Regions from separate parts of the Pseudoxanthomonas sp. LH2527 genome, predicted to be linked through region 2. Evidence: predicted binding sites of a transcription regulator. Region 2 holds the regulator's gene; the other holds the start of a gene.
What was found. The regulator FliA, encoded in region 2, starts transcription of late flagellar genes. The targets are predictions, from matches to a motif close to TAAAGTTTNNCNNNCNNNGGCCGATAA.
Positions count from the first base shown of each region.

Region 1: a site for FliA is predicted at 2,003-2,029, ahead of MMG85_RS15460 (GGDEF domain-containing protein). Genes of this name have one in related genera too.

Region 1 covers NZ_JAKZBW010000031.1:15,055-18,462, forward strand. The annotation lists gene MMG85_RS15455 (AIM24 family protein) at 1-412, shown strand, start outside; gene MMG85_RS15460 (GGDEF domain-containing protein) at 437-1,930, opposite strand; gene tsf (translation elongation factor Ts) at 2,148-3,026, opposite strand; gene rpsB (30S ribosomal protein S2) at 3,246-3,408, opposite strand, start outside.
Region 2 covers NZ_JAKZBW010000011.1:14,242-17,649, reverse strand. The annotation lists gene MMG85_RS08075 (protein phosphatase CheZ) at 1-368, opposite strand, end outside; gene cheY (chemotaxis response regulator CheY) at 368-748, opposite strand; gene MMG85_RS08065 (RNA polymerase sigma factor FliA) at 971-1,723, opposite strand; partial or broken gene MMG85_RS08060 (MinD/ParA family protein) at 1,720-2,532, opposite strand; gene flhF (flagellar biosynthesis protein FlhF) at 2,588-3,408, opposite strand, start outside.

The sequences.
Region 1 (3,408 bases), on a different contig from region 2:
CAAGCGGATCACCCTGCTGCGGCTGGCCGGCGAGGCCATCTTCGTCAACGGCAACGACGTGCTGGCGACCGAGTCGGGCATCGAAAGCCGCATCACGATGATGCGCAAGGTCGCCGGCATGCTGTCGGGCGGCCTGTTCAACGTGCGCCTGAGTGGGCACGGCATCGTCGCCATCACCTCCCACTACGAGCCGCTGACGCTGCCGGTGAATGCGCAGACCGGACCGGTGTTCACCGATCCGAACGCCACCGTGGCGTGGTCGGGTGGCCTGACGCCGGAAATCATCACCGACATCTCGCTGGGGACGCTGCTGGGCCGTGGATCCGGCGAGAGCATCCAGCTGCGGTTCGCGGGCGACGGCTGGGTGGTCGTGCAGCCGTACGAAGAAGTCGCGCTGCAGCCGCGGCAGTAACCGACGCAGTAACCGTCGCGCAGGTCAGTTGCCGACGGCGCCCACCGAGACGCGGTTGCGGCCTTGCCGCTTGGCGCCATACAGCGCTTCGTCGGCGGCCCGCAGCAGGTCGTCGACGTGGCGGAACTGTTCCAGCGCGCCCTGCGTGGCCAGGCCGGCGGAGAAGGTGATGTGCAGCGGCTGGCCGTTGACGTGGGCCATCGCGGCGCCGGCGACCTCGGACAGGATGCGGCGCACCACATGGACCGCGGCGTCTTCGTTGATGCCCGGCAGCACGACCAGGAATTCCTCGCCGCCATAGCGGGCGACCACGTCGCTGCTGCGCACGTGCCGCATCAGCGACTTGGCGAAATTGCGCAGCACTTCGTCGCCGACCAGGTGGCCCCAGCGGTCGTTGACCTGCTTGAAGTCGTCCAGGTCGATGAAGGCGATCGACAGCGGCCAGCCGTGGCGGGTGGCGGCGTCGAACTCTTTCTCCAGCACTTCTTCCAGCTGGTTGCGGTTGTAGGCGCCGGTCAGCGGATCGCGGCGGACTTCTTCGGCCAGGCGGCGCGCGCGGTCCTCGTGTTCGTCGGCGTCCTTGCGCGCGCGTGCGGCTTCCTGGATCTCGCGCAGGTTGCGTACCACCAGCAACTCGCGCGCCTGGTCCAGCAGTGCCTGGATGCGCGCGGGCGGCGCGGGCGGGACGTCGAACATCGCGCAGACCTCGGGCAGCGCGGTGATCATGTCCTCGGTCAGCGCGAGGAAGGCGGCATAGTCCATGCCCAGCCGCGTGGCGACCTGCAGGGCGGCCTTGCGATGCGCTTCTTCGGTGCGGGCTTCGTCAGTGCCGGCGATCCAGATGTCGGCGACATGACCGGACACCGCGACGCAGGCATTGAACGTGGTGTCCGACGCGGACGCTTCGCTCTCCAGGATCGCCTCGCGCAGCAGGGCCGGCAGGTTCCACTGCCGCGCCAGCCAGCCGCCCACGGCCGCGTGGTCGCAGCCCAGCCACTCGCGTTCTGCCGCCAGCAGGGCGGCATTGTCCTGGGTGCGCTCGACCAGGTGCGCATACTCGTCGCCCAGCACTTCCAGCAGGGCCAGCATGCCGATGTCCTGCAGCAGGCCGGCCAGCATCAGTTCCTCGGCCTTGCGCATGCCGGCGTGCTGGCCGAGCAGGCGGCACGCCAGCGCGGCGATCACGCTGCGACGCCAGACGCGTTCCTGCGCGGCCGGATGGGTGCCGGTGCCGCAGCGCGTCAGCGAAAACCCCAGCGCCAGCGTCAGCGTGGCATTCAGGCCGAGCACCGTGAGCGCCTGCGACAGGTTCTCCACGCGGCGACGGCTGGCGTAGAGCGGGGAATTGGCGATGCGCAGCATGCGCGCGCTCAGCGCGGCGTCCAGACCGATCGTGTCGGCAGCGGTCGCCATCACCACCTCGGGGTCCTGCGCCAGCTCGATGATGCGCAATGCCACGCCCGGCGGGCTTGGCAGGTTGCGGCAATTCGACAACTGGGATTCGAGTTCGGGACGCATCCGAGGGCGGTACGCAGGAAGTGGGCGGGCGGGATGCCAGCAAGGCGTGACGGAGTGTCAGCTTTGTAGAAAGTTTCGGCGCGGACAGCGCGAACTTTAGCCAGCGGCGACGAACGGTCGCGGCAGGTGCATCGCCTTATTCCTTCGCACGCGCTGCCGGAAACAGGAAAGCCGCGGTTTCCCGCGGCTTTCCCGGTGCAGCGCAGGGCGCGTTGGCTTACGCCAGGCCGGCCTGCTTCATCACTTCGGCGGCGTAGTCTTCCACCACCTTCTCGATGCCTTCGCCGACCACCAGGCGCTGGAAGCCGACCACGTCGGCGCCGGCGGCCTTGACCACCTGCTCGACCGACTTGTCGCTGTCCAGCACGTACGGCTGGCCGTACAGGGTGACTTCGTTGACGATCTTGTTGATCTTGCCGGAGATAATCTTCTCCAGGATGTCGGCCGGCTTGGCCTTGTCCTTGTCGGACATCTTGGCCAGCTCGATTTCCTTTTCCTTCGCCACGAACTCGGCCGGCACGTCGGCGGCCTTGTTGTGCGGGGGGTTCATCGCGGCGATGTGCATCGCCAGGCCGCGGGCCAGTTCGGCGTCGCCGCCCTTGACCTCGACCAGCACGCCGATCTTGCCGCCGTGCACGTAGGCGGCCACGTTGTGGGCGCTGTCGATGGCGACCAGGCGACGGATCTGCATGTTCTCGCCCAGCTTGGCGATGGCGGCGGCGCGGGCTTCCTCGACGGTCTCGCCCGAGGCCAGCTTGGCGCTCTTCAGCGCTTCCACATCGGCGGCGCCCGAGGTCAGCGCGGCCTGCGCGATGGCGTCGGTGAAGGCGATGAAGTTGGCGTCCTTGGCGACGAAGTCGGTCTCGGAGTTGATCTCGACCAGCACGGCCTTGCCGCCGTCCTGGGCCACGGCCACGCGGCCTTCGGCGGTGACGCGGTCGGCCTTCTTGTCGGCCTTGGCCAGACCCGACTTGCGCAGCCACTCGGCGGCAGCGTCGATGTCGGCGTTGTTCTCGGTGAGCGCCTTCTTGCACTCCATCATGCCGGCGCCGGTGCGCTCGCGCAGTTCCTTGACCAGGGAAGCGGTGATTTCCACGGGATTACCTCTATTTGGATTGGCAAAGCCCCTCTTCCGTCGGGAGAGGGGTTGGGGCGAAGGTCCGGTGGAACCGCGACGCTCGAGGCGTCGACGTGATCACCGCACCCTCATCCGCCCTTCGGGCACCCCCGCCTTCGCGGGGGCAGGCCCTTCCCCCGGGGGGGAAGGAAGAACATGGGCCGCCGCGCAGCATGGCGCGGCGGCATTGCAGCCGGATTACTCGGCGGCGGCTTCGTCGGGCTTCTTGCCGGCAGCCTTCTTGGCCGGGGCGCGACGCGCACCCTTGTCGTCGCCGCCTTCGGCGAACTCGTCCTCGCGCACGGTGGCGGCGTTCGGCTGGGCGGCCTTGCCTTCCAGCACGGCGTCGGCGGCGGCACGG
Region 2 (3,408 bases):
TCCACCAGCGCGGCCTGCGCCGGTGACAGCTCGGTGGCTTTCAGTTCGGTGGCGTAGCCGCGGCACTGTTCGGCCAGGTCCAGCGTCTTGTGGCTGGCCTGTTCGGTCATTTCGACCACATGGTCCAGGCGTGAGCAGGCGTCGTCGAGTTCGTCCGGACCGGTCGGCGGCAGCTCGCCCAGCGTCTGCGCGAGTTCGCGCGCCAGCCGTCCCAGGCCCTGCATCATCGGCTGCGTGCGCCAGGCGGCGATGGCATCCAGCTCGCGACGCCAGCCGGCTTCGTCGCCCTGTTCCAGGGCGTCGAGGGCGTGCTGCAGTTTCTCCACCAGCGCGGCGCGGGCAGCGGTGGCGTCGACGACGGCGTTCATCAGGCGGCCGCTCCCAGGCGTTCGAAGATCTTGCCCAGCTTTTCTTCCAGCGTTTGCGCGGTGAACGGTTTGATGATGTAGCCGTTCACGCCGTTCTGCGCCGCCTCGATGATCTGCTCGCGCTTGGCCTCGGCGGTCACCATCAACACCGGCAGGGTCTTGTAGCGGTCGTCGGCACGGATCGCCTTCAGCAGCTCGATGCCGGTCATGCCGGGCATGTTCCAGTCGGTGACCACGAAGTCGAAACCACCCTGGCCCAGCGCTGTCAACGCGCTGTTGCCGTCCTCGGCCTCGGCGGTGTTCGTGTAGCCCAGGTCGTTGAGCAGGTTCTTGATGATGCGGCGCATGGTGGAGAAGTCGTCCACGATGAGGATGCGCATGTTCTTGTTGGTCACGGGTGCTCCGGTATTGCGTGGACGGCGAGTCTGGAAGGGGTATCGGCCGGGGCCGGGAAAGGTTTAGGGGTAGCGGGGAATCGGGAATAGGGAATGGGGAATGGGGAGCGGTTTTGTTGCGTCCGAAGGAACGCGGACCTGCGGACAACGCAGAGCGCCACTCTCCATTCCCTATTCCCTATTCCCTATTCCCGATTCCCCGTCCTTTCACTCATCGTCTCCCAGCCCCGCATCGGCCTTCTCGAACACCTGCAGGCGGCCGCGCAGGCGCACCATCGCCTGGCCGTGGATCTGGCAGACGCGCGACTCGCTCACGCCGAGCACGGCGCCGATTTCCTTCAGGTTGAGCTCCTGCTCGTAGTACATCGACAGCACCAGCTGCTCGCGTTCGGGCAGCTGGCCGATGCACTTGACCAGTTGCTGGCGGAACTCGCTGCGTTCCAGGTTCTGCTGCGGCGAGGGACCGCCGGTACGCGAGGTGTTCGGCTCGCCGTGGTCGTCGATGTGCGACTCCAGGCTCAGCACCTGGCCGCGCGCGGCGTCTTCCATCAGGCGCAGGTATTCGGGCAGCGGCATCTCCATCGCGCTCGCGACTTCGGTGGCGATGGCGGCGCGGCCGGTGCGCTGTTCGATCTCGCGCACGGTGGCGGCGGCCTGGCGCGCGCGGCGGTGCACCGAGCGCGGGACCCAGTCGCCACGGCGAATCTCGTCGATCATCGAGCCGCGGATGCGGATGGAGGCGTAGGTCTCGAACGAGGCGCCCTGTTCGGCGTCGTAGCTGCGCGAGGCTTCCAGCAGGCCGATCATGCCGGCCTGGATCAGGTCGTCGATCTCCACGCTGGCCGGCAGTCGCGCCGCCAGGTGATGGGCGATGCGGCGGACCAGGTCGGCGTGCTGGGTGACGAAGTCGTTGGCGGCGCTTCGCTGCACCGCGCGGTATTGGGCGGCGGCGGTGTTCATGCGGCCACCCCCCGCTGGATCAGGCGTTCGACGAAGAATTCCACGTTGCCGCGCGCGCCCACCGGCGGCTGCCAGCGTGCGGTGGTGCGTGCGATGTCGGTGATGGCGCGCGCCGAGGGGCTGCCCGGGTAGGCCTTCACCACCGCCTGCTGGCGCTGCACGGCGCGGCGCAGCCAGTCGTCCTGCGGCACGGCGCCCAGGTAGTGCAGGGCAACGTCGCCGAGGAAGCGTTCGCAGACGCGGGCGAGCTTCTCGTACAGCTTGCGGCCCTCGTTGGGGTCGCGGACCATGTTGGCGATGACGTGCACGCGGTCCAGGCCGCGCTCGCGCGCCAGCACCTTGATCAGCGCGTAGGCGTCGGTGATCGAGGCCGGTTCGTCGCAGACCACCACCACGGTGTCCTGCGCGGCCTGGCAGAAGGTCAGCACGCTGTCGGTGATGCCGGCGGCGGTGTCGACGATCATGAAGTCGAGGGCGCGCTGGAGTTCTGAGAACACGTTGACCAGGCCGACGTGTTCGGCCGGGGTCAGTTCGGCCATGTGGCGGAAACCCGACGACGCCGGCACTACCAGCACGCCCTCAGGACCTTCCAGCAGCACATCCTCCAGCCCGCAGCGGCCGGCCACCAGGTCGGCCAGGGTGAACTTCGGCGACAGGCCGAGCAGCACGTCCACGTTGGCCAGGCCCAGGTCGGCGTCCATCAGCAGGGTGCGCTTGCCCATCTCGGCGAGCGACACGGCCAGGTTGACCGAGACGTTGGTCTTGCCCACGCCGCCCTTGCCGCCGGTGACGGCGACGACGCGCACGGGATGGAACGCGCCGGGCAACGGCGGGGTGCTGCGGGGATTGGTCTGCAGCGGGTGGTCAGGCGACATGGGTGGCCTCGGTCGAGCAGGGTTCGTCGGCTTCGCGGCGCAGCTGGTCCAGCCGCAGCACGAGGTGGGCGCTGTTGGCGCGATGGAGGTCGTCGGGAACGCGCTGGCCGTCGGTCACCCAGGTCATCGGCAGCTGGTGGTCGACGACCACGCTCAGTGCGCTGCCCAGGCGGCCGGTCTCGTCCAGCTTGGTCAGCACCACGCCTTGCGGCTGCACGGTGCTGAAGCGGCGGACCACTTCGTCCAGGTCGGAGAAGTGCGAATTGGCCGGCAGGCAAAGCAGGGTCTTCACCTGGCCGGAGGCACGCAGCCAGTTGAGCTGGCCGACCAGGTTGCGGTCGCGCTGGCCCAGGCCGGCGGTGTCGATCAGCACGAGCTTGTAGTCGCGCAGGCGTTCCAGCACCAAGGCCAGGGCCTGCGCGCTGTCGGCCTCGTGCACGGCGATGCCGAGCTGGCGGCCATAGCCATGCAGCTGCTCGCGGCCGCCGACGCGCAGGGTGTCGGTGGTCACCAGCGCCACGTCGCGCGGGTTGTGGCGCTGGGCGAAGCAGGCGGCCAGCTTGGCGATGGTGGTGGTCTTGCCGGCGCCGGTGGGGCCGACCAAGGCGATCACGCCGCCGGTGTCCAGCAGGTCGGTGTCGAGCACCGGCAGCTTCTTCGACAGCAGGCCCAGCATCAGGCCGCGGCCGCGATGCGCTTCGGTATCGGCCGGAATCTGCAGGGCGATGTCGCGGGTGATGCCGGCGTCGAAGCCGTAGTCCTCCATCAGCTCCATCGCCTGCATGCGCACCGGCGAACCGCGCAGGCGTT